3 regions of the Cobetia sp. UIB-001 genome follow, and region 2 is predicted to be linked to each of the others. Evidence: predicted binding sites of a transcription regulator. Region 2 holds the regulator's gene; each other region holds the start of a gene.

Region 1 (6,959 bases), 990 kb from region 2:
CCGCCTTGATGAGCGCTTCCGTGGAGGCGCCGGTCTCGAGCCCGGAGAGCATCTTGGCCGCCTCGACAGGCTTGTAGCCCAGAGACACCAGCGCGGCTTCGGCATCCGCCAGAGGATGCGTGACCGGCGGTTGCGGCTGGGAGGCACGCGCCATTTCATCCAGCCCATCATCCGCCGGCAGCGTCCAATGCTTGAGGCGATCACGCATCTCGATGATCAGTCGGTCCGCCGTCTTCTTGCCGACGCCCGGCAGACGTGTCAGCGCCCGGCTGTCTTCGTCGTGAACACAGCGAATGAAATCGGACTGCTCCATTCCCGACAGAATCGCCAGCGCCAGACGCGGGCCGACACCGGAGATCTTGATCAATTCACGGAACAGACGACGCTCGGGCTCCTTGCCGAAGCCATACAGCAACTGCGCGTCTTCGCGCACCACCAGGTGGGTGTAAAGCTGGCAATGTTCGCCCACGGCCGGCAAGCCCAAAAGGGTGTTCATCGAAGCTTCCAGTTCATAACCGACACCCTGTACGTCAAGCACCAGCTGCGGCGGTTGTTTTTCCAGCAATGTCCCGGTCAGGCGTCCAATCATGTTGCGGCTGTCCTTGCTCGGCAGAGAACGTGCTCGGTGGGATCGTGCTGCTCACAGACCCGATTCTCTGCACGGATTGTTACAATGCGGGCAAGCCTACCAAAGATGAAGCGTAGGCGGCATGTCCCAGTGTCACGACGAATTTGTCGCATCTTTCTGACAGTCATACCTTGGGTGATGGCACGAAGCCTGATGCCACGCGGCTTGGCGCATCACGCAATCGGCTGCTGCCAGGCTCGGCAGACACTCTACAAGTGACTGAAAAATCGCTATTAATTGAGCACAATACCGCATTTGTCGCTCAGCGGCATGTCAGGCGTCGGGCTCGAAGTCTCGCCAGCTGCTGCTACGCCGCACGCGGGTTCCCTTGCGTCGACTGGTATTCCCCAGCCCCAAGGCTTCCAGCTGGTCATTGCCGGGCGTCAGGCGTCGACGCGCGAAACAATGCGTCAAGGCGATGGCCAGCGCATCGGCGGCATCGGCCTGCGGCGTGGCGGAGAGCTTGAGCGTATGCGTGACCATATGCTGCACCTGAGACTTCTCGGCGGCGCCAGTACCGGTCACGGCCTGCTTGATCTGCCGCGGCCCGTATTCGAACACCGGCAAGCCATGATTGGCCGCACACACGATGGCAGCCCCGCGCGCCTGGCCCAGCTTGAGCGCCGAATCGGCGTTCTTGGACATGAAGACCTGCTCGATGGCGAATTCCGCGGGGCGATGCAGGGCGATCACCTCGCTGATACCGGCATAGATCTGCGCCAGGCGCTGATCCAGGCTGACCTGTGACATGCGAATGCAGCCACTGTCCACATAGCGAGGCTGAGCCGCAGAGACATCCAATACCCCATACCCGGTCAGACGTGAGCCCGGGTCGATGCCAAGAATGATCATGCTGCCGCCTCGTCTCTCACACCTTGCGTCTTTGCTGTCGTCATCGCGCCATCGCTCTTACTGTGTATATAACCAGCCACCATGCCACAAAAAAGGCGGTGCGACACTGTCATCGCCTGACGTGAACGCCAGCAAACAGTCTCGCACCGCCTTGTCGGGCTTGCTCGCCCCCTCGCCTACCAGGTCAAAGGGGCAAACCTGCCACCGCGGGACCGCCCTTGTCTGATCGAATCAGTCCAGACGGCCCCACCAGTCACTCTCTCGGTCTTGCGCCGCTGAATCAGGCCTGACCGCTTTCGTCCTCGACCTTGACCTTCTGACGCAGACGGATGTTCAGCTCCTTGAGCTGCTCACCGCTGACCACGCCCGGGGCGTCGGTCATCATGCAGCCGGCACTCTGGGTTTTCGGGAAGGCAATCACTTCACGAATGGTCTTGGCGCCGGTCATCAGCATCACCAGACGGTCGAGACCGAAGGCCAGACCACCATGGGGCGGCGCGCCGAACTTCAGGGCGTCGAGCAGGAAGCCGAACTTCTCTTCCGCTTCTTCTTCACCGATGCCCAGCACCTCGAACACGGTACGCTGCATGGCCTGATCGTGGATACGGATGGAGCCGCCACCCAGCTCGGTGCCGTTGATGACCATGTCGTAGGCGCGAGACAGTGCCGCTTCCGGGTTGGCCTTGAGCTCTTCCGGCGTGCAGGACGGCGCGGTGAACGGGTGGTGCAGCGCGCTCAGGCGGCCGTTGGCATCGGCTTCGAACATCGGGAAGTCGACGACCCACAGCGGTGCCCACTCGCGGGTGTAGAGGTTGAGGTCTTCACCCAGCTTGACGCGCAGCGCACCGATGGCCTCGGCCACGATGTTGGCCTTGTCAGCGCCGAAGAACACGATGTCGCCATCGACGGCGCCACAGCGGTCCAGCACTTCATCTACGACGTCTTCCATGAACTTGACGATCGGCGACTGCAGACCCTCGATGCCCTTGGCACGTTCGTTGACCTTGATCCACGCCAGGCCCTTGGCACCGTAGATGCCGACGAACTTGGTGTAGGCGTCGATTTCCTTGCGTGACAGGCTGGCACCGCCCGGCACACGCAGCGCGGCGACACGGCCCTTGTCGTCCTTGGCCGGACCGGAGAAGACCTTGAAGTCCACGCCGCTCATCAGGTCATCGACATCGACCAGTTCCAGCGGGATACGCAGGTCCGGCTTGTCGGAACCGAAACGGCTGATGGCCTCGGAATACGGCATGGTCGGGAAGTCGCCCAGCTCGACATCGAGCACTTCCTTGTAGAGGCCACGGATCATGGTCTCGGTCATGCCCATGATGTCCTGCTCGTCGACGAAGCTGGCTTCGAGGTCGATCTGGGTGAATTCAGGCTGACGGTCAGCACGCAGGTCTTCATCACGGAAGCATTTGGCGATCTGGTAGTAACGATCGACACCGGCGACCATCAGCAGCTGCTTGAACAGCTGCGGAGACTGCGGCAGTGCGAAGAAGCTGCCGGCGTAGGTACGGCTCGGCACCAGATAGTCACGTGCGCCTTCCGGTGTGGCACGTGTCAGGATCGGGGTTTCGATGTCGAGGAAGCCCAGGGCTTCGAGCTGGGCGCGCACGCTGTGAGTGATGCGCGAGCGCAGACGCAGCTTCTCGATCATGTCCGGACGACGCAGGTCGACATAACGATACTTGAGGCGGACTTCCTCACCGACCTTGTTGTGGTCGTCGAGCTGGAACGGCGGCGTCTGTGCGGTGTTGAGCACTTCGACGTCCTTGGCCAGCACTTCGATCATGCCTGTCGGCATGTTCGGGTTCTGGGTGCCTTCCGGGCGCAGACGGATACGGCCCTTGATACGCAGCACGAACTCGCTGCGCGCCTTGTCGGCAGTGGCGAAGGCATCGACGGTGTCCGGATCGACGACGATCTGGGCGATGCCATCACGGTCGCGCATGTCGAGGAAGATGACGCCACCGTGGTCGCGACGGCGGTGCACCCACCCGCACAGAGTGACATCCTGATCGATCAGGGTCTCGTTCAGTTTGCCGCAATAGTGGCTGCGCATGTTGATTCCTTGTTGCTCAAATTCATGATCGACGCGCTGATGCGCATCTGTCTCAGAGGGCCTGCCGTTGGCGATGAGGGTCAAGGGTACCCGCTGGGCGCCCTTGACCTTCATCACGCTGATGCCTGACGCACTATCCCAGCTGTGTCAGGCGGTGCTGTCGCTACCACCGGCCAGATTCTTCTTGCTGCCGGACTTGAAATCCGTCTCGTACCAGCCACTGCCTGCCAGACGGAACCCGGCGGCGGAGACCAGCTTCTCGAGCTGGTCCGTCTTGCATTCCGGGCACTCCGTCAGCGGCGCAGCGCTGATCTTCTGCAACTTGTCCATCCGATGGCCACAGGCCTTGCAGTGGTATTCATAGATCGGCATGGTTTTCTTTCCTGACAATACTGGTCACGGGGCTGTCTGAGCACCGTGAACCATGACAATGTTATGCCTTGCGGCGCGTCTTGCGTTCAGCGCACCTGCGGCCCCAACATGAGAGCTTTCGCAAGCACCAGAAAGAGACGCCTACAATAAGGCCAGTTGAGCGGCTTTCAAGTCAAAGCGAAAGGGGCACATTATAGCGTGCTCGGCCCCGTGCGGGGCAACACCCAAGCACAAACCGGCCCAGACGCTACGTACTCGTCATTTCCGGGCCAGCCTTTCTGTCTTCCTGTCTATCTTCCTACGCCATCATGAGGCACCTATGTCCGATCACGATCGTACTGCGCAGTCTCCCTCTCATTCTTCCACGCCCGCTTCCTCTCACTGCGAGCCCGCCTCGTCCACCAGCGCCCCGCAGGCCGTCATGCTAGATGCCGGTTCCGTCGGTGACGGACTGGACTTCTCGCGCCTCGAGGCCCGCCTGGAAGGACTGGTTTGCCATGACGCGACCGCGCCCGAGGAAGTGGTGCCACGGCTGAGCGGTGCCTCCATCGTGATGGTCAACAAGGTACGCATCGAGGCGCACCACATGGATGAGCTGCCGACCCTCAAGCTGATCGCGGTGATGGCGACCGGCACCAACAATATCGACATGGCGGCCGCCGAAGCACGCGGCATTCGGGTCATGAACGTCAATGCCTACGGCACTCACTCGGTGGCGCAGCACACCTGGATGCTGCTGCTGGCACTGGCAGGCCGCCTGCCGGAATACCAGACCGACATCGCCGCGGGCGAGTGGCAACGCAGCGCGACCTTCTGCCTGATGGGCCGCCCCGTGGTGCAGCTGTCCGGCAAGCATCTGGTCATCATCGGCAAGGGGGAGCTGGGCACTGCGGTGGGCAGGCTGGCCGAGGCGTTCGGCATGCGCGTGACCTTTGCCGCCCGCCCGGGCACCGCCCCCACCGCCGAGCGCCCCGCGCTGGAAAGCCTGCTGCCTCAGGCTGACGCCATCAGCCTGCACTGCCCGCTGACCCCAGAGACGCAGCATCTGATCGATGAGCAGGCGCTCGCCGCCATGAAGCCCGGTGCACTGCTGGTCAATTGCGCCCGCGGGGGCATCATCGACGAGGACGCAGCGCTGGAGGCACTGGCCACCGGACAACTCGGCGGCCTGGCGGTGGATAGCCTGCCGGAGGAGCCGCCACGTGAAGGCCACTCGCTGCTCTCGGCCCTGGAAAGCCAGCACCATTCGGCGAGTGCGCCCTTGAACCTGATCGTCACGCCGCACAATGCCTGGATCAGCCAGGAGGCGCGCCAGAACATGCTCGATCTCAGTCTGGCCAATATCGAGACATTCCTGAGCGAACACGCCTGACACGGCCACAGCCTCGCGGCCTCAACCTCGCGATGACAGCCACTGACGCCGAGTGGCAGGTGTGATCGGCACGTCACGAAAAAAGCCCCCGAACCGGCATATGCGCCGAGTCGGGGGCTTTTTATGAGTGGCCTGGCGTCAGCGGATGCGGATATGCATGCCCGCCGCCTTGAGGGCGTTGCCTTCAGCGTCCCACGACACCACACGACCGCGTGAGCTCAATAGTACCCACCAGGTGCCGCTCGCTCGCTCGCCGTCCTCATGCTCACCGTCATCATCAGCGCTCAGGCTCCGCTGTTGCAGGAACTTGTCGCCAGCCTTGTCTGTGGCATCCGCCATGCCTGCCTCGTTCATTCCCATCGCCTCGATCTGCTGAAGGTCCTCTTCCTGCGGCGCACGCATCCGGTACTGGCACTCACAGCTTTCGCCATAGGTAGTGATGATCTTGTGTCTGAGCGCATGTACCTGCTCGAGATCCTCCGGGTGAATCAAGCGATCGAAGTCCATTTCGCGCATCGCCAACGGCTCGTGGCCCGAAGCGCCGAGCATCTTCCAGAGATTGGGATGGATCTGGACGATGCGCTCAGGAATGTCCATTTCCCACAGGCTATCGCCACTGGCTTCGAGGGAATCCAGCAAGCGACGCTCGCTGGACTGCAATTCCTTCTGGGTCTGGCGCAGCCGCTGGTACATCTCTTCGGCGGTGGCGTTGGCATCATCCAGCTCGACGATACCACTGCCGCCCGCCGATTCGACTTCAGCGCCCATGCCGATGCGATGCAGTCGTTCGCGCAGCTCAGCCAGCGGCACCGAAAGGCGACGGCTGATATGGTGCGTGCGCCAGCTCATGAGAATGAAGAAAGTGAAATAGAACAGGATCAAGCCACCAATCAATGCCATACCCACCAGCTGGAAATTACGCCCGATCTCTGCGGTACGGAAGAAGACGGCACTCTCCTCGACCATGCTCAACATGATCCAGCCATTGCCCGGCAAGCGCTCCCACGCCACCTTGTAGGGTGCCCCCGCCACATTGACGCTCTCCAGGCCACGCCGCTGCTCGAGGATACGGGGCGCGAGTCTCTTGAAGACGTCATGACCTTTCAGCTCCAGCTGGGCGGGCCGAATGACATCCTCTTCCTGGAGGTCATTGGCATCGGGAATCTCCAGCGGCAGCAGCGACAGCAACTGCTCACCGGCGCGCGGGACGGCGAGTGAGCGCCCCTCGGCATCGAACAGCATCGCGAAGCCTTGCCAGGGCAGCTCCATCGCCAGCACCTGATTGACGATCACGTCCAGGGTCATGTCGACGCCGGCGACGCCGAGAAACTCGCCTTGCTCGGAATGGAAGGGACTGACGGCCGACGTCATCCAGCCATTGCCGGCCGGGTCTTCGTAGATGTCGGTCCAGATGGTGTTTCGCGAGGGATTTGCCTCTGGCGCGGCCAGATAGAAGAAGGAGAAGTCACGACAGTCGTGGTCGGCTGGCACCAGCGAGGCCAGATCGACATAGGGGAAGAGGCGGACATAGCAGTCGGCCATCGTGACGAAGGACTGCACCACGGCCGAGTGCGAGGACACGACACTGCGCATGATCGGGTCGACCGCCGTCATGCGCAGTGCCATGGGGATGTCCTGCTCGAGGCCTGGCAAGGCGGGATAGAAGC
Region 2 (6,959 bases):
CATTACGGAGCCCAGTGGCTGTGTCATGTCATCCTTCCTGTCCATGGCCTGCGGCAGTGATGTCCCGTGAAGAGAGGAATCACGACCGCCAGGACTTCATGTCTTTTACGGGGCTCGGCAGCCTGGAAGAAACGTGATGAATCAGGCTGCCAGCGCGAGGAAAGGCGCAATTCTAGCCGACTGAACCCCTATCGAACAGTCGCGGCCAGCTGCGCCCCGGCAAGGGACTGTTACCTAGATTCCGGTGACAGCTCATGGAGGGTATCAGACTCGGGCACCAGCGCCTTCAGGCATGCAGCAGCACCGGGGTGCCGGGCACAGCCTCGGCAAAGAGTCGCAGCAGGTCGTCATCACGCATGCGAATGCAGCCGTGGGACGCCGCTACCCCCATGGGCTCCGTACTGGGCGTGCCATGAAAATAGATGTAGCGACGCAGGCTATCGACCCGCTCGCCGCGGGCATTGCGACCACGATTGACACCGGGCTCGCGGCCGCTGAGCCACAGAATGCGCGTCAGGATCCAGTCTCGCTCAGGATGCTCCGCGGCAAGCTCGGGCGTGAACACCTCGCCCGTGAAGCGCCGTCCGCGATAGACGGCGCCACGCGGATTGCCCGCCCCGATGGCGGCACGAATCACATGCCAGCCGGTTGGCGTGCAACCGCTGCCGTCGAGCTCGCCGATACCGTTGAGGCCGCTGGAGATCGCGCAGGCATGCACCAGCGCGTCAGGGTCAGCCGCGGGGGGCGGCGCATCACGACTGCCACTCGGCGCGTCACTACGTATCTCAAGGCTTTGGCGCGAGAGGTCCACCGCTACCCAGCAGGCCATCAGCTGGCCGCCTGGGTGACCGCCTCACCATCCCCGAGCGAGGCAGGCAACGGCGCTGCCATCGCCGCGACCACCACCGGACGCATGTGCTGGATCAGCTCGCGCACCGTGGTGTGATGGCCGTACTCGGCCTCCTCGATATCGCGCAGCGCATCCAGGCCCGAGAAGGTGAAGATCACGCTGCCGAGCATGAAGTGCAGACGCCAGAAGCGCTCGTTGTCCGGCAGATCAGGCGTCGCCAGCTTCAGAAGCTCGGCGAAGCGACTGAAGACCGTGCCGTAATGCTCGCGGATATAGCGCCGCATGTGGCCCTGACCCTGGGTATAGGCAAGCCCGAGCAGGCGCATGAAGGTACGCAGGCTGTTGCGCTCGGCCGGCACCTCCAGCACGGTACGCGCCATCACCTCCAGCAGGACCTCCAGCGGCACCTGACGCCCGGCGTATTGCTGCTCGACGCTGTCGAGTGCCGCGTGGAAACGCTCACTGAAAGGGTCGAGATAGCGCGCGAAGACCGCCTGGATCAGCGATTTCTTGGAGCCGAAGTGGTAGTTCACCGCCGCCAGATTGACCTTGGCCTTGCTGGTGATGTTGCGCAGTGAGGTCTCGGCGAAGCCGCGCTCGGCGAACAGCACCTCGGCAGTATCGAGGATGCGGGTAACGGTATCGGTCTGGGCCATGGGCGGAACCCTTGTCAGGTAGAAAAGGACTGGAGTCGTAGGTCACGGTGCAAGCCCCGCGCGGCGACTCTCTCATGAGGTGGTGCAGGTTCACCGCAAGGCGCGTTCGATCATGGCACCCGTGAGCACCGCCATCGGCGAACATTCGTTTGAAACACTTTGATTCTAGCGCGCCATGCCATGACTGACAATTCTCTCGCGTTTCAAACGCCAGAGGTTTAGCCAAGCCTGATATTCCCTCAACGCTGACCGTGCCGATTCAAGGGCTCGCCTAGCTCGGTGACTGACCACCCCGCCAGAGCCAGGCCGGGTTCACTTCCAGACATTCACCACCAGACATTCACCTCCAGGCATTCACTTCCAGACATTCCCATCAAGAAAGAATGCCTCGGATATCGGCACGAAAAGTCGCCAGACAGCGATATCTCGGCGACTACCTGCCCTTTGAGGCCACCACGCAAGCCACGATGCCTTGCATGACCGCCATGACTGGATACAATGACAGTTGTATGGATGCACACCCCGTGCCGTCAGCTCAAGATGCCGCCCAGGCCAAAGGCAATGCCATGACCCAGCCGCTTACTCCGCGCCAGCAGGATGTCTTCGACTTCATCATCAAGACCATCAAGTCCTCTGGCTACCCGCCGACGCGGGCCGAAATCGCCCAGGCGCTGGGCTTCCGCTCACCGAATGCTGCCGAGGAGCATCTGCGTGCCCTCAAGCGCAAGGGCGCCATCGAGATGGTGCCGGGCACCTCTCGCGGCATTCGCGTGCCGTCGCTGGCTGACGTCGACGACAGCGCCAACGATGGTCTGCCGGTGATCGGGGAAGTGGCCGCCGGCAGTCCGATTCTTGCCAGCGAGCATATCGACCGTCACTGCCCGCTGCCGAGCGACTACTTCTCGCCGGCTGCCGACTACCTGTTGCGCGTGCGCGGCGTGTCGATGAAGGACGTGGGAATTCTGGAAGGCGACCTGCTGGCCGTGCACCGCACCAGCAGCGTGCGTGACGGACAGATCGTGGTGGCACGTCTGGGGGATGAAGTTACCGTCAAGCGCTTCCGCCGTGACGGGCACTACGTGTGGCTGGAAGCCGAGAACGAGGACTTCTCGCCGATCAAGGTCGACCTGCGCACGGACAGCCTGGAGATCGAAGGTCTCGGGGTGGGCGTCATCCGCGATGGCGGCCTGCACTGAGGCCTTGACCAGCAGCGCTTTGAGCAACGAGCTATGCCCAGCAGCACCTTTCTCGCAGAGCTCTGAGCAACAGAAAAGCCGCACGCATTGCACAAAAAACCCGCCTCGAGGCGGGTTTTTTGTGCGCGAAGCGCGAGCGATGAATCAGTGCACGATGCCTTCTGACTGCTCGTCCTCGTCTTCTTCGCCATCCCAGAGGCGAGTCCGGGTGATGGCGTGGTCGATCATCTCACGCGCGACCTCGAAACGATTGTCACGCAGCAGATCGGCGGCCTCGTCCGAAATGCGAATGCTGAGCAGCGGCTCACCTTCGCTTTCCGCGGCGCGCAGAATCACTTCACCATCTTCCATTTGCACAATTTCAAGTACGGCGGGATCGGACACGTCATTCCTCCTGCACGGCATCTCGCGAGATACCGGCGTCGTTGTAATCGTCAGCGCGACGGCTGGCAAGCCCGGCACCGCGTTGCCATCAGCGACGCAGAAAAAAGTACGACCACAGCCAGAGCCATGGTCGTACCGGAGAATGCAGGGCTTGCCACAATGCGATCAGTCTAGCACCCGTGAAGGCGAAACGTCACCCGATTGCCATGCGCCAGTCATCACCAGCGTGCAGCACCAGATCAACGCCTTGACCTACCACTCGACACTCGACTCACGCAGCTGCGGCAGCAGCGCCTTGAATGCCGTGATGGCGGCGCTGAGACGCTCGGCCAGCGAGGCGCTCGAGGCTGCCGCGATGATCAGACCATCACCCCGCGAACGCGATTCCTCGCGGCGCGCGACGCCGCCCTCTTCATGCAGGCGGGTCACATCCGCGACCAGCTCAGACAACCAGCTATCGGAACGCTCCAGCAGGCTGCGCAGCTGCTCGACCTCGGCGATGGGCGTCGGCGGCGACGCCAGGCGCTCGCGCCAGCTACCCTCTGGCCAGCGCGCCGTCACGGCACATTCTTCCAGCAATGACGCCAGCGCCAGCTCCAGCAGGGCGAGCGCGCCCTCTTCACCGGCCATGCGACGCGCCACGGCATGCTCATCGTCGCCAGAGGCTGCTGACTGGGCCAGCAGCAACTCGGCCTGATACAGCAGCTGATTGGTACGGGCACGCTGACTCATCAGCTCTTGGCTCCCTTGCGCTTGTCCTCGACGACCCAGCGGCCGTTGTCGTAGGTCGCCTTCCAACCGGTCGCCTTGCCTTCCTCATCGGTCATGACGTACTGAGCCTTGACCTTGCGCGAGAAGCGAATCTGCGCCGGACGTCCATCCGGGTCCTGATCCGGGGCCTCGAGAATGAAGTGATACTTCTCCGGCAGCTCGTCGGCATGCGCCTTGAGCTCCTTGACCAGCGGCGGACGCGTCTCGCGATTCTTGGGGAACTGACTGGCCGCCAGGAACAGGCCACTGGCGCCATCGCGCAGCACGTAGTGGTCCTCGACCTTGACGCAGGCAAGTTCCGGCATCGGAATCGGGTCCATCTTCGGCGGCGCCACCTCACCGGACTTGAGCAGCTTGCGGGTGTTCTTGCAATTCTCGTTGGTACAGCCGAAGTACTTGCCGAAACGCCCGGTCTTGAGCTGCATGTCGGAGCCGCACTTGTCGCACTCGATCACCGGGCCATCGTAACCCTTGATGCGGAACTGACCTTCCTCGACCTCATGACCGACACAGTCCGGGCTATTGCCGCAGACGTGCAGCTTGCGCTGCTCATCGATCAGGTAGCTGTCCATCGCGGTGGCGCAGATCGGGCAGCGACGCTTGGCGCGCAGCGCATCCGTCTCGGCATCTTCACCGGCATCGGCCGCCACGGCTTCATCGCCCGGCAGCAGATCGATGGTGGTCTTGCAGCGCTCCTTGGGCGGCAGGTTGTAGCCGGAACAGCCCAGGAAGACCCCGGTCGAGGCGGTACGAATCTGCATCTCACGCCCACAGGTCGGGCAGGCGATGTCCGTCGGCACCGGCTGGTTGGGACGCATGCCCTCTTCGGACTGGGCGTGGTCCAGCTCGGCCTTGAACTCGGCGTAGAAGGTGTCCAGCAGCTCGCGCCAGTTGCGCCCGCCGTTGGCCACCTCATCGAGATAGTCTTCCATGCGCGCCGTGAAGCCGAAGTCCATCAGGTCCTTGAAGGACTCGCTGAGGCGATCGGTGACGATATCGCCCAGCTTCTCGGCATAGAAGCGACGGTTTTCCAGCGCCACGTAGCCACGGTCCTGGATGGTGGAGATGATGGCGGCATAGGTGGACGGACGACCGATACCGCGCTTCTCCAGCTCCTTGACCAGACTGGCCTCGGTGTAACGCGCCGTGGGCTTGGTGAAGTGCTGCAGCGGCTGCAGCTCGACCAGGTCCAGCTTCTCGCCGATGGCGAGGTCCGGCAGCGACTGGTCCTCTTCCTTCTTGCCCATCGGCTTCATGACACGCGTGTAACCGTCGAACTTGAGCACACGACCCTTGGCGCGCAGCTCGTAGCCATCCACTTCGATGGTCAGCGTGGAGGACAGGTATTCGGCCGGCAGCATCTGACAGGCCACGAACTGACGCCAGATCAGCTCATACAGGCGCTCGGCGTCACGCTCCATGCCGGCGAGATCGGTGGCGCGGCGCGACACTTCGGAAGGACGAATCGCTTCGTGCGCTTCCTGGGCGCCTTCCTTGCTGGAGTAGACGTTGGCCGCTTCCGGCAGGTAGTTGCTGCCGTATTCTTCGCTGATGAAGTCGCGTGCCGTAGCCACCGCGTCCGCCGACAGATTGGTCGAGTCGGTACGCATGTAGGTGATGTAACCCGCCTCGTAGAGACGCTGGGCCATCATCATGGTCTTCTTGACCGAGAAGCCGAGACGACCACTGGCCGCCTGCTGCAGGGTCGAGGTGATGAACGGCGCGTTCGGCTTGGAGCGCGTCGGCTTGTCTTCACGATTGGTGATCGCGAGCTTGGCCGTGCGCAGCGCCGCGATGCGATCCATCGTCTCCTTCTCGCTGGTCGGACGGAAGGCCTTGCCATCCTGACGCGCCAGCTCGAAACGGATCGCTTCACCACTGGCGGCTGCCAGCTCAGCGTGGACATCCCAGAACTCTTCGGGGATGAAGGCGCGGATCTCGCGCTCACGCTCGACGATCAGACGCACGGCAACCGACTGCACACGACCAGCGGACAGGCCACGAGCGACCTTGGCCCACAGCAGCGGCGAGACCATGAAGCCGACGACGCGATCCAGATAGCGGCGTGCCTGCTGGGCATGCACGCGATCCATCTTCAGCTCGCCCGGCTCATCGAAGGCCGCCGTGATCGCCTTTTTGGTGATCTCGTTGAACACCACGCGCTTGTAACGCGAATCGTCGCCACCGATGGTCTCGCGCAGGTGCCAGGCAATCGCCTCACCTTCGCGGTCCAGATCCGTCGCGAGATAGATGGTGTCGGCTTTCTCGGCCAGACGCGTCAGCTCGGAAACGACCTTTTCCTTGCCGGGCAGGATCTCGTAATGCGCCTCCCAGCCATTTTCCGGGTCGACCCCCATGCGGCGGATCAACTGGGTCTTGGCCTTCTCCGCCTTGTGAGCCGCCTTGACCTCGGGCGACATCTTGCGAGTCTCCGCCGCCTGACGGGCACGTTCCTTGGGGTCGGTGGCCTGCTTGCCGCTACCGCTGGTCGGCAGGTCGCGGATGTGCCCGACACTCGACTTCACCACGAAGTCGTTGCCGAGATACTTGTTGATGGTCTTGGCCTTGGCGGGCGACTCGACGATCACCAGTGACTTGCCCATGGTTGCTCGCATCTCCTGGCCGGCGCTGATTGCGCCGGCGAATGACTCGTCGCGCTGGGTTTTGTCCCAGCCGAAAAATGCGCCTACCCTACCCCAGCATTTCAGCGCTGACCAGCAATGTTGAGACTGACGCCTCGTCAGGGCGGCTCGACAGGTCGCCTCTGCGACAGCCTCGAGACATGCCATGCCACCCGCCATGTCAGCGTGCGGCTTGCGCCGAATGACATCGACAGCCATCAGGCATGTGGTCGTGGCAATCCGGCATCCGAGCCGGGTTTGAGCATAGGTCATCAGCGCATGGCAGCGGTCAACGGGCCCGATACACGCGGCCGGTACAGGGTCTGCGCTGGGCCGATGAGCGGAAATTTCGCTCAGCAGGGTATTGCCACTATATAGGTAGCACTGGAATGGCTGTCAGTGAAAGCCAGCCGGCGGACATTAACGTGACGGGGCAGTCACCACGACGCTGCCGCAGAGAGCATGCGACGCTTGGCCGTCA
Region 3 (6,959 bases), 860 kb from region 2:
AGGCAATCGCTTCCTGATGATCTCGGATGACAACTTCAGCAGCTTCCAGACCACGCTGCTGAGCTGCTTTGCCGTCATCGAGCCAGAGGCCTTCACGGCTGAATCAGCGCAGGAATAGCCACGCCCCGGGCTGTGTTACTGGACTGAGCCACTGGGCCCTCATGCCAGAGAGCCCCGCACTCGACAAGTCGAATGCGGGGCTCTCTGGCATGAGGGCCGTCCACGGGGCTGGCCCGCAGACGGCAAGGCGAATGCCTAGGGCTTCATGTCTTCGAAGAACTTCTTCACGCCATCGAAGAAGCTGTTCTCCTTCGGTGAATGGCTCTTGCCGGTATCACCAAGGCTCTGCTGGAACTGACGCAGCAGCTCCTTCTGCTCTTCATTCAGGCTGACCGGGGTCTCGATGACCACCTTGCACAGCAGGTCGCCGGCGGGGCCGCCGCGCACCGGTTTGACGCCCTTGCCGCGCAGACGGAACAGCTTGCCGGTCTGGGTCTCGGCCGGAATCTTCAGCACGACACGTCCGTCGAGGGTCGGCACGTTGAGCTCACCGCCCAGCGCCGCATCGACGAAGCTGATCGGCACTTCACACTGCAGGTGACGACCATCGCGCTTGAAGATCTCGTGCTCGCGCAGGTTGACCTGCACATACAGATCACCTGACGGCCCGCCGTTGACACCGCCCTCGCCTTCGCCGTTCAGACGGATGCGGTCGCCGGTGTCGACGCCCGGCGGAATCTTGACCGAGAGGGTCTTGGATTCCTGGACGCGGCCTTCGCCGTGACACTTGCGGCACGGCACGCTGATCTTCTCGCCACGACCGTGGCAGGTCGGACATGCCTGCTCGACCGCGAAGAAGCCCTGCTGCATGCGCACCTTGCCCATGCCATTGCAGGTCGGGCAGGTTTCCTTGCTGGAACCCGGCTCGGCACCATCGCCATCGCAGTGGCCACAGGCCGCCAGACGCGGCACGCGGATATCGACCGTGGTACCGGCAACCGCCGATTCCAGATCGAGATCCAGGTTGTAACGCAGGTCGCTGCCGCGCTGCGGAGCGTTCGGGTTGCGACGACCACCGCCGCCACCGAAGATGTCACCGAAGACATCGCCGAACACATCGCCGAAGCCGCCGGCACCACCACCGCCAAAGCCGCCGCCACCGAAGCCACCGCCACCCTGACCATCGACACCGGCATGACCGAACTGGTCATAGGCGGCGCGCTTGTCAGCATCGGACAGCACTTCATAGGCCTCAGAGACTTCACGGAACTTCTCGGCCGAAGTTTCATCATCCGGGTTGCGGTCCGGGTGATGCTTCTGGGCCAGGCGTCGGTACGCCTTCTTGATGTCCTTGGTGTCGGCGCCACGCTCGACACCAAGCACTTCGTAATAATCACGCTTGGACATGGATCAGGTCCGCCTGGATTGCTGGCAGCCTGAGGCTGCCGGTCTGTTCTGGAATGCCGGTTGTCACCGGTGGCTCGCGGCTAGCGCAAGGCGCCACCGATGCAAACGACAACGCGGGACACCTTCACAAGGCTCCCGCGCTGTCATCAGACGTCGTTCAAGAAATCCCTCAGGACTTCTTGTCGTCGTTGACTTCCTCGTACTCGGCGTCAACCACGTCGTCGTCCTGCTTCTTGCCAGCCTGACCTTCGGCAGCCTGCTCACCCTGGGCGCCCTGCTCGGCGTAGAGCTTCTGCGCCAGGTTGCCGGACGCTTCGGTCAGTGCATCCAGCTTGGCCTGGATCGCATCCTTGTCGTCGCCTTTCAGGGCTTCTTCCAGCTCGGAAATGGCCGTCTCGATGGCTTCCTTCTCGCTGGCTTCGGCCTTGTCACCGGCTTCGGTCAGGGTCTTCTTGGTCGCGTGAATCATGCCGTCGGCCTGATTGCGCAGCTGGACCATTTCCTCGAACTTCTTGTCTTCGTCGGCGTTGGCTTCCGCGTCACGCACCATCTGTTCGATCTCGTCGTCGGACAGGCCGCCGGAAGACTTGATGACGATGGACTGTTCCTTGCCGGTCGCCTTGTCCTTGGCGGACACGTTCAGGATACCGTTGGCATCCAGGTCGAAGGCGACTTCAATCTGCGGCACACCGCGCGGTGCCGGCGGAATGTCGGCCAGGTCGAAGCGACCCAGAGACTTGTTCTGCGCGGCCTGCTTGCGCTCACCCTGCAGGACGTGGATGGTCACCGCGCCCTGGTTGTCGTCAGCGGTGGAGAACACCTGGGACTTCTTGGTCGGGATGGTGGTGTTCTTCTCGATCAGCGGCGTCAGCACGCCACCCATGGTCTCGATACCGAGGGTCAGCGGCGTCACGTCCAGCAGCAGCACGTCCTTGACGTCGCCGCCCAGCACGCCGCCCTGGATGCCGGCGCCGACGGCGACCGCTTCATCCGGATTGACGTCCTTGCGAGCTTCCTTGCCGAAGAACTCGGCCACCTTGGACTGCACCAGCGGCATGCGGGTCTGACCACCGACCAGGATGACGTCGTCGATCTCGGAGGCGGACAGGCCGGCGTCGGACAGCGCGGTCTGGCACGGCTTCAGGGAGCGTGCGACCAGGTCGTCGACCAGAGACTCGAGCTTGGAACGGGTCACCTTGACGTTCAGGTGCTTCGGACCGGTGTTGTCAGCCGTGATGTACGGCAGGTTCACGTCGGTCTGCTGAGCGCTGGACAGCTCGATCTTGGCCTTCTCGGCGGCTTCCTTCAGACGCTGCATGGCGAGGTTGTCGCCGGACAGATCGATACCGCTGTCTGCCTTGAACTGGTCAACCAGGTAGTTGATCAGGTGCATGTCGAAATCTTCACCACCCAGGAAGGTGTCGCCGTTGGTGGCGAGCACTTCGAACTGGGTCTCACCGTCGACGTCGGCGACTTCGATGATGGAGATATCGAAGGTACCGCCGCCCAGGTCGTAGACCGCGATGGTCTTGTCACCACGAGACTTGTCCATGCCGTAGGCGAGGGCTGCGGCAGTTGGCTCGTTGATGATGCGCTTGACGTCGAGACCCGCGATGCGGCCGGCGTCCTTGGTCGCCTGACGCTGGGAATCGTTGAAGTAGGCCGGAACGGTGATGACGGCTTCGGTGACTTCTTCACCGAGGTAGTCTTCCGCGGTCTTCTTCATCTTCTTGAGGATTTCCGCACTGATCTGCGGCGGTGCCATCTTCTTGTCTTTCACCTGCACCCAGGCGTCGCCGTTGTCGGCTTCGACAATCTTGTACGGCACCATCTTGATGTCTTTCTGAACCACATCATCCTTGAACTTGCGACCGATCAGGCGCTTGACCGCGAAGAGAGTGTTCTCCGGGTTGGTCACTGCCTGACGCTTGGCCGACTGGCCGACCAGAATCTCGTTGTCGTCGGTGTAAGCGATGATGGACGGTGTGGTGCGACCGCCTTCAGCGTTTTCGATGACCTTGGTTTTCTCGCCGTCGAGCACTGCCACACAGGAGTTGGTAGTACCCAAGTCAATACCGATGATGCGTCCCATAATCGTATACCTCGAATCTGTTGCTAGCCTGAAAGATAAGTCTGGATGTCGGCACCTTGTGTCGGTGCCTGAACTTGTTTCTCTAGATGGGGTCGCGTGTCAGGGTTTCAAGACCCGGCCGGGCAAATTTTCCCGGGCCGGATCGCCCTGAGCCCCCACAGGGCGCGATCCAACGCCTATCGGGCGTCGGGAGCGCGCAGGCCTCAGGAGGCCTTGCTGACTGCCACCATCGCCGGACGCACCAGGCGGCCATTGAGGGTGTAACCCTTCTGCATCACGTCGATGACGCTGTTCGGCTCCGCGTCCGGGGACGGCACCATGGCGACAGCCTGATGGTATTCCGGATCGAAGGGCTCGCCGTGCGGATCCAGCTGCTCGACGCCTGACTTGTTCAGGGCATCCAGCTGCATTTTCAAGGTCATCTCGATGCCTTCGACGTGGGTCTTGGCCGCTTCGTCACCCGACATGGATTCCAGTGCCTTCTCGAGGGAATCCACCACCGGCAGCATTTCCTTGACGAACTTCTCCAGCGCGAACTTGCGCGCCTTCTCGGCGTCCTGCTCGGCACGACGGCGCGCGTTCTGCGCATCGGCAGCCGCACGCAGTGCCTGGTCCTTGGCTTCCTTGACGGCCTGCTCAAGCTCTTCGACCTGGGCGGCCAGCATCTCGGCTTCCGGGTTGTCCACCAGAGAGCCTTCGGCGCCGGTATCGTCGGCATCCAGTACGTTGTCGATCACTTCACCTTCCGGCGTTTCCGGCTGCGGCTCGGCATCGCGAGCGGCACGCTGAAGCTCTTCGTCCATCGGGGTCTGCGGGTCCTGAGCCATGCTGATCTCCTGCGGGCCGGCGTCTATGCGCCATTGCCCTGATTCGTGGCCTGCTGAGCTTGTCGCGAAGCATCACGCGCACTGGCTGACAGACAGGCCATGAGTTGCCTTGAGAGGCAGCAAGGCCAGGCCATTGCTGCCGACTGAAAGTGTCAGTGCCTCTATATGGGGACAGCACATCGCTTCTCAAGCCTTGCCGCAGGCTTTTCTCCCCACTGAGTCCGGCATGGATTGAAGGCCACCCGAACGTGCTGTATAAAAAGCCATGTTCACTGTATAAACATACTGTATGGCGACACCGTAGCCCGCCCATCGAGTCCGGGTCCGCTGATGTTCTCCCAGCACGGCGTACGTCAAAGCCCCCTCGGAGGTAGTCATGCTGCTGCAACTCGCCATCCAAGATTTTGCCATCGTCGAAACGCTGGAACTCGATTTCCGCCGCGGCATGACCGCCATCACCGGCGAGACCGGTGCCGGCAAGTCCATCCTGCTCGGCGCCCTCGGCCTGTGTCTGGGCGAGCGCGCCGATGCCGGCAGCGTGCGTCATGGCGCCGACCGCGCCGACCTCATCGCGCGTTTCGATATCAGTGAGCTTGGCGACGCCCGTCAGTGGCTGGATGAGCGCGAACTGGGCAGCGACGACTGCCTGCTGCGTCGCGTCATCACCGCCAGCGGCCGCTCCAAGGCCTGGATCAACGGCACGCCCTGCACCATCGCCGACCTGCGCGAGCTGGGCGAGCACCTGATCGACATCCACTCCCAGCACGCGCATCACTCCCTGCTCAAGGAAGAGACGCATCTGCGTCAGCTCGACGAATATGCGGGCCTGGAGACTCAGGCTGCCCAGTTGCGCGAGGACTTCCGTCACTGGCAGGAGGCGCATCGTCGCCTCAAGCGCATGAGCAATGATGGCGATGAGGTGCGTGCACGCCGCCAGCTGCTGCGCTATCAGGTCGAGGAGCTCGATGAACTGGCGCTGTGCGAAGGGGAGCTGGAAGCCCTGGAACAGGAGCAGGAAACGCTGGCCAATGCCGAGCAGATTCTGGCCGAGGCGCAGTCCGCCGCCGAATGCTGTGATCACGACGAAGAAGGTGCGCTGCCACGCCTCAACCAGGCCCTGGCACGTCTGGCGCATCTGCCGGGCAACGAGCATGGCTCACTGGCCAGTGCGCTGGGCATGCTCGAGGAAGCGCGCATCCAGATAGAAGAAGCGGCGCGTGAATTGCATCGGTTCGTGGAAGTCACCGAACTCGATCCCGAGCGTCTCGCCTTCGTCGATGAGCGCCTGAGCCGCATTCACCAGATCGCACGCAAGCATCATGTGATGCCGGACGAGCTGCATGGCCTTCATCAGCGTCTGAGCGAAGAACTCGACGGCCTGGGTGGCGATGAGGAGGCCATCGAAGCCTTGCGGGAAGAAGTGGCTCAGCGTCGCGAGGCCTGGAAGGGGCTGGCGAGTGAGGTGAGCGCCAAACGCGCCACTGCCGCCCCGCAACTGGCCAGCGACATCCAGGACCAGCTGGCCTTCCTCGGCATGGGCAAGGCCACCTTCGAGGTCGCCATCGAGGCGCGGGAGCGCCCGCAGCCGGAAGGCATGGAACGCATCCACTTCCGCATCAGCGCCAACCCGGGCCAGCCGCCACGTGCGCTGGCCAAGGTCGCCTCCGGCGGCGAGCTCTCGCGTGTGTCACTGGCGATCCAGGTCGTGGCCGCCAGTCGCTCGACCATCCCCAGCCTGGTCTTCGATGAAGTCGATGTCGGCATCTCCGGCGCTACCGCCGAGATCGTCGGTCAGCTGCTGCGTCGCCTGGGCGACAAGGGCCAGGTGCTGACCGTCACTCACCTGCCGCAGGTCGCCGCACAGGCGCATCAGCACCTGCATATAGAGAAGCAGGCCGAGAAGGACACGACCCGCACGCACATGGCGCTACTGGATGAAAGCGGCCGTGTGCGCGAGCTGGCACGCATGCTGGGCGGCATTCACCTCTCCGAGCAGACCCTCGCCCACGCCCGCGAGATGCTCGGCGCTGCCGACAGCCGCCACTGAGCGCTGTCGTCAAAGTCGCCGTTCATGCACTGCCAGCGACGTCCATTCGTCCAATGACGCTCCTCAACAAGACGAACGCCAGAGTCATGGATTGAGGAAACATGAACGCCAGATACACGAACGGCCGCCCCTGAGGGCGGCCGTTCGTGTATCTGGCCGGAGAAGGCTCTCCGGCCACGTCATCCCTGACGCAACCCGCGTCAGCTATCGCTCTTGTCGCCCTTGGGGCGCACGTAGAGCACTAGCGCATGCTCGACCAGCTCATAGCCGTGCTCCTCGACGATCTCGCGCTGACGGCGCTCGATCTCGGGATCACAGAACTCTATGATCTCGCCGCTGTCCAGACATACCATGTGGTCATGGTGTTCTTCCTGGGACAGTTCGAAGACGGCGTGACCGCCATCGAAGTTGTGACGCATCACCAGTCCCGCTGTTTCAAACTGGGTGAGCACACGATAAACCGTCGCCAGACCGACATCTTCGCCAGCCTCAAGCAACGCCTTGTACACGTCCTCGGCACTCAGGTGTCGATCCGTCGATTTCTCGAGGATCTGCAGGATCTTGACTCGCGGTAGGGTTACCTTGA

What was found. The regulator LexA, encoded in region 2, represses DNA repair genes until DNA is damaged. The targets are predictions, from matches to a motif close to TACTGTNTANNTANACAGTA.
Region 1: a site for LexA is predicted at 1,539-1,558, ahead of ruvC (crossover junction endodeoxyribonuclease RuvC). Genes of this name have one in related genera too.
Region 3: a site for LexA is predicted at 4,597-4,616, ahead of recN (DNA repair protein RecN). Genes of this name have one in related genera too.

Annotation. Positions count from the first base shown of each region.
Region 1 is NZ_CP058244.1:1,987,239-1,994,197, reverse strand. Features, by position in the region: gene ruvA (Holliday junction branch migration protein RuvA) at 1-589, opposite strand, end outside; gene ruvC (crossover junction endodeoxyribonuclease RuvC) at 902-1,480, opposite strand; gene aspS (aspartate--tRNA ligase) at 1,761-3,548, opposite strand; gene HA399_RS08365 (FmdB family zinc ribbon protein) at 3,696-3,920, opposite strand; gene HA399_RS08360 (D-2-hydroxyacid dehydrogenase) at 4,240-5,292, shown strand; gene HA399_RS08355 (hypothetical protein) at 5,431-6,959, opposite strand, start outside.
Region 2 is NZ_CP058244.1:998,292-1,005,250, reverse strand. Features, by position in the region: gene nagZ (beta-N-acetylhexosaminidase) at 1-27, opposite strand, end outside; gene HA399_RS04275 (L,D-transpeptidase family protein) at 287-829, opposite strand; gene HA399_RS04270 (TetR/AcrR family transcriptional regulator) at 829-1,506, opposite strand; gene lexA (transcriptional repressor LexA) at 2,073-2,702, shown strand; gene HA399_RS04260 (hypothetical protein) at 2,847-3,086, opposite strand; gene HA399_RS04255 (DUF6586 family protein) at 3,339-3,818, opposite strand; gene topA (type I DNA topoisomerase) at 3,818-6,460, opposite strand.
Region 3 is NZ_CP058244.1:140,203-147,161, reverse strand. Features, by position in the region: gene HA399_RS00670 (esterase-like activity of phytase family protein) at 1-118, shown strand, start outside; gene dnaJ (molecular chaperone DnaJ) at 256-1,407, opposite strand; gene dnaK (molecular chaperone DnaK) at 1,577-3,499, opposite strand; gene grpE (nucleotide exchange factor GrpE) at 3,703-4,326, opposite strand; gene recN (DNA repair protein RecN) at 4,703-6,373, shown strand; gene fur (ferric iron uptake transcriptional regulator) at 6,574-6,959, opposite strand, start outside.